Regions from separate parts of the Blautia sp. DFI.9.10 genome, predicted to be linked through region 2. Evidence: a T-box and tRNA genes for the amino acid it is inferred to sense, from the RefSeq annotation. Region 2 holds a T-box; the other holds one or more tRNA genes.

Region 1 (2,388 bases), on a different contig from region 2:
TGAACCACTGATCGCTCCGGCACCTCCCTGCCCGGATGGAAACCACTTTTATTACCGTGAGAAAAAGCTATCCTTCACCAAATTGGAAGACGTATACAAACGTGCCCTCCAGGCCGCAAAAAAAGGCCGCGAATTCACCTTCCACTGGCGAGGCGGATATCTCACCCGTGAAGTCCTCGCAGACCTTGTAGATCAGATCCAGGCCGCAGGAAAGACACGGGACAAAAAAGCCATCATCACACTCAACTGGCCTCAGGCTGTACTTCGATTTCATTTTGTGGAACAGCAGGCGGAAGGGAAGGTGTTTATTGAGGAAGTGAATGAAGGGGAGAAACTGTAACGTCATTTAAGAAATTCGATAGAGTCAAAATGCCACATATCATTATGCATATGTGGCATTTTTCTGTGAATATAATTCTAAAAATTAAAAGACTTTCCATAAATCAGATTTATAGAAAGCCTCTTAAGCACTGCGGATAACAGGACTTGAACCTGCACGGTTGCCCACTGGTACCTAAAACCAGCGCGTCTGCCAATTCCGCCATATCCGCATATTCAATTATATTTTCATCCTGTCTGATGATAAAAAAATAACGGAAAGCAAATGCTTTCCGCTAATGAGGCATCGGGGATTCGAACCCCGGACAACTTGATTAAAAGTCAAGTGCTCTACCGACTGAGCTAATACCCCATAAAAAAGGACTGGGCTAGCTGGATTCGAACCAGCGAATGCAGCAGTCAAAGTGCTGTGCCTTACCGCTTGGCGATAGCCCAATGGGCGAAGGGTGGATACAGGGATTCGAACCCTGGGCCTCCAGAGCCACAATCTGGCGCGCTAACCAACTGCGCTATACCCACCACAACGTGCCTGAAGGGATTCGAACCCCCGACCCACGGCTTAGAAGGCCGTTGCTCTATCCAGCTGAGCTACAGACACATGCTCTCTTCTCAGAGAAGCGGGTGATGGGAATCGAACCCACGTATCCAGCTTGGAAGGCTGGTGTTCTACCATTGAACTACACCCGCATGCTTGCGGTAATAAGTTTACAGCAGTCGGGGTGACAGGATTCGAACCTGCGGCCTCCTGGTCCCAAACCAGGCGCTCTAGCCAAGCTGAGCCACACCCCGATGTACCATTTACTTATGGTTTTTATTAAGTTGTTGTCGTCTTCGTTTGTGTTTCGTTTTCGTTTCCTGCCTGACGACAAGTGATATTATATTATAGCAATCTACAAATGTCAACACCTTTTTTGAATTTTTTTAAAAAAACTTTTTTTCACGTTTTTTCCGCCTATTTAAAGGTTTTCTTGTCATTTGCGACTGGCTTATGGTATCATGAAACCATAATTAAAGTCAAGAAAAAAAGCAAATAATAAGGAGATGTTTTTACATGGATATAAAATTATTTCAGCAGAAGCTTAATGACATCTGTGCCATCGCTGAGGAAAACAATAAGCAGCTCTCCCAGCAGCAGATCCGTGATCATTTCGATGAATCGGATCTGAGCACTTCACAGCTTGTAAAGATCCTGCAGTATCTCAAATTAAAGGGGATCACCATCGAAGGCGCCGATGAAGCTGCCGGCGCTGCCAGAGCAGATGCTGTTTCATCCGAATCCAGCGACAAGGACGAGCTTCCGGGTACCCGTGCTGCTCTTACTGCCGAAGAACAGGCTTATCTCAGTGACTATATGGAAAGCTTTTCCCCGGAAGGACTTGATCCGGATGATCTTGCGTCCCTCTTTCATGCCTTTGCAAAGGGTGACACTGCTGCCGAAGGTGCACTGACACAGTTCTACATGGCTCAGGCAGCCCAGATGGCCGCTGAACTGAACTGTGAGGAAATCCACCTGGCCGATCTCATTCAGGAGGCAAATCTGGCCCTTCTGGCGTCTCTCAAAGAGACTGACCCACAGGAAAAAAACGATACCTGGATGCGTGGTCGTATCCGCAGTGGGATCCTTCATGCCATCGAGGAACAGACACAGCAGAAATTCCGTGACGACTATCTGGTATCCAAGGTAGAAAACCTGGAGGCTGCGGTTAAAGAACTCACAGACGATGATGACGCCACCAAATTCACCATTGATGAGCTTGCCGTGATCCTGGATATGAATGTGGATGAGATCCGGGATGTACTTCGCCTTACCGGAGATGATAAATAAAGCTTTCTTCATATTCTTCACAAAAACGGGTCTGACATAGCTTGTCAGACCCGTAATCTTAATATTCTTTATGCTTTTTCTTCCCGTTTCAACTCCGCCGGTTCTGCCAGATGGATCTTTCCTTCCCGAAATATGTGGATAAATACCTCCGCCATATCCGGATCGAACTGTTTTCCTTCCTCTTCTCTTATGATCCGAAGAGCTTTTTCCGCTGGCATCAGTTC
Region 2 (2,388 bases):
GGGGTTTTACGACGCATTGGATAAAAACAGCGGAGCATATTTTGCCCCGCCGCTGTTTCTGCAATATAAATTATATTTTAGTATGCGCGTCCCCAGTAAACCATCTTCTTAGCCGGTTTTCCGCAGCATACGCAAACGTCGCTTAACTGCTCCTGCTCAAATGGCATACATCTGGATGTTGCCTGGAAATCTTCCTTGATCTTGTCCTCACATTCACGATCACCGCACCACATAGCTTTGATGAATCCCGGTTTGCTGTTGATGATCTCACCGAACTCCTCATAATTCTTTGCTACATAAGTATGCGCCTCTCTATGTGCACGTGCGCGCTCCAGCATATCATGCTGAATGGTATCCAGAAGCTCTTTTACCTTATCTGCAAGTTCCTCGAAGGATACTGTGTATTTCTCACGGGTATCTCTTCTGCAGAGAACTGCCTGGCCGTTCTCGATATCCTTCGGGCCACACTCTACACGAAGCGGAATACCACGCATCTCCTGCTCAGCAAACTTGAATCCCGGGCTCTTGTCTGTAGCGTCAACCTTTGCACGGATGCCTGCTGCCTTCAGTGCTGCAAGAAGCTCGTCAGCCTTCTCCATAACCCCTTCTTTACGCTGCTGGATCGGGATGATCACAGTCTGTACCGGAGCGATCCTCGGAGGAAGAACAAGTCCGCTGTTATCACCGTGAACCATGATGATCGCACCGATCATACGGGTTGTCATTCCCCAGGATGTCTGGTGAACATATTTCAGTGTATTATCTTTATCTGTGTACTGGATTCCGAATGCTTTGGCAAAGCCATCTCCAAAGTTATGGCTTGTACCGGACTGGAGAGCCTTACCGTCGTGCATCAGAGATTCGATGGTATAAGTAGCCTCAGCACCTGCAAATTTCTCCTTGTCTGTTTTCTGGCCTTTGATGACCGGAATCGCAAGAACTTCCTCGCAGAAGTCTGCATAGATGTTCAGCATCTGGATGGTACGCTGCTCCGCTTCCTCAGCTGTTGCATGAGCAGTATGTCCCTCCTGCCACAGGAACTCTCTGGAACGAAGGAAGGGACGTGTTGTCTTCTCCCAACGGACAACGGAACACCACTGATTATATACCTTTGGAAGATCTCTGTGGGACTGGATCTCTTTCTGGTAGAAATCGCAGAACAGAGTCTCAGAAGTCGGACGCACGCAAAGTCTCTCCTGCAGCGGATCAAGGCCGCCATGAGTAACCCATGCAACCTCCGGAGCAAAACCTTCTACATGATCTTTCTCTTTATCAAGAAGAGACTCCGGGATAAAGATCGGCATGTAAACGTTCTCTACACCGGTTTCTTTAAATCTGCGGTCAAGCTCATGCTGGATATTCTCCCAGATTGCATAACCTGCAGGTTTGATTGCCATACAGCCCTTAACACTTGTATAGCCACAGAGCTCAGCCTTCTTAACAACGTCTGTATACCACTGAGCAAAATCCTCATCCATAGATGTGATGGCCTGTACTAATTTCTTTTCTTTTGCCATGATAAATCTCCTTTTTCTTGTGATCTGTTACATATTGCCGGCTGTCAGGCAGCCACAGCAATCCGGAATCCTTCCAGCTCACTCTTCTGTCCCATAAACCGTACACTGCATTTACAATCCCGTTTTACGGACAAAAAAATAAGCCATCCAAATCCCTCACAAGGGACCGAATGACTTCGGCGGTACCACCCCAGTTAACAGCCTGAAAAGCTGTTCTCTCAACACCCGTTAACGCCGGAAACACACGCCACGCTTCAATCACGCAGAGCTCCGAGGCCGGTTCCACAGTTCACGCACAGGATCCTTCCACCAAAGCAGATCCCTCTCTGAGATAATTCCCTGTGTACTATTCTCATCATCGCCGTATCTTTAATATATTTTAGGCGAAAACCGCCTCAAAGTCAACCCCAAACAAAAAAATATAACAAGTCTCTCTGCTATGAGTTACTGTTCACTCCGTTCTCAGTAACACGCTTCGCAATGCACAGAATTTATGCTAATCGCATAAATTCGCGCGGTATGTCTCGGGTTTTCTGTGACCTTCGCTCACAAAAAACACCTCGCGGGACATTGGCCAGTGAACAGTAACTGCTATACTCCTATTCCTTCACAGACACAGCCGGCATCTCCAGATACCTGTTCAGATCTTCTGTGAGAATATGGAGCTTAGTTCTGGTATCCTGTTCCTGGTACGTCAGCCGGCCTGCGATCCTGGTGATATAATCCTCTTCTTCGATGATCTCACAGGTCTCAGGAAAATTGATATCATAATACTGTGCAAGATAAGATACCCAGTAATCCACCGGCACATGTCTGTCTGCGGATAACACGGATTCTCTTCTGAGACAGGACTCCCACACTGCCGGTGAGA

The links. A T-box is a leader RNA that pairs with one kind of tRNA and senses whether it is charged. The one in region 2 lies ahead of proS (proline--tRNA ligase), so its partner is inferred to be a tRNA-Pro.
Region 1: it encodes a tRNA-Pro, which carries the amino acid that the T-box ahead of proS (proline--tRNA ligase) is inferred to sense. The anticodon was not compared.

What each region holds. Positions count from the first base shown of each region.
Region 1 is NZ_JANGAA010000005.1:106,033-108,420, forward strand. It holds gene NE671_RS04930 (transglutaminase domain-containing protein) at 1-340, shown strand, start outside; tRNA gene NE671_RS04935 (tRNA-Leu) at 472-551, opposite strand; tRNA gene NE671_RS04940 (tRNA-Lys) at 619-691, opposite strand; tRNA gene NE671_RS04945 (tRNA-Gln) at 703-774, opposite strand; tRNA gene NE671_RS04950 (tRNA-His) at 785-858, opposite strand; tRNA gene NE671_RS04955 (tRNA-Arg) at 864-937, opposite strand; tRNA gene NE671_RS04960 (tRNA-Gly) at 956-1,026, opposite strand; tRNA gene NE671_RS04965 (tRNA-Pro) at 1,054-1,128, opposite strand; gene NE671_RS04970 (hypothetical protein) at 1,391-2,164, shown strand; gene NE671_RS04975 (histidine kinase N-terminal 7TM domain-containing diguanylate cyclase/phosphohydrolase) at 2,233-2,388, opposite strand, start outside.
Region 2 is NZ_JANGAA010000024.1:56-2,443, forward strand. It holds gene proS (proline--tRNA ligase) at 78-1,517, opposite strand; T-box leader at 1,676-1,885, opposite strand; gene NE671_RS13140 (alpha-L-rhamnosidase-related protein) at 2,117-2,388, opposite strand, start outside.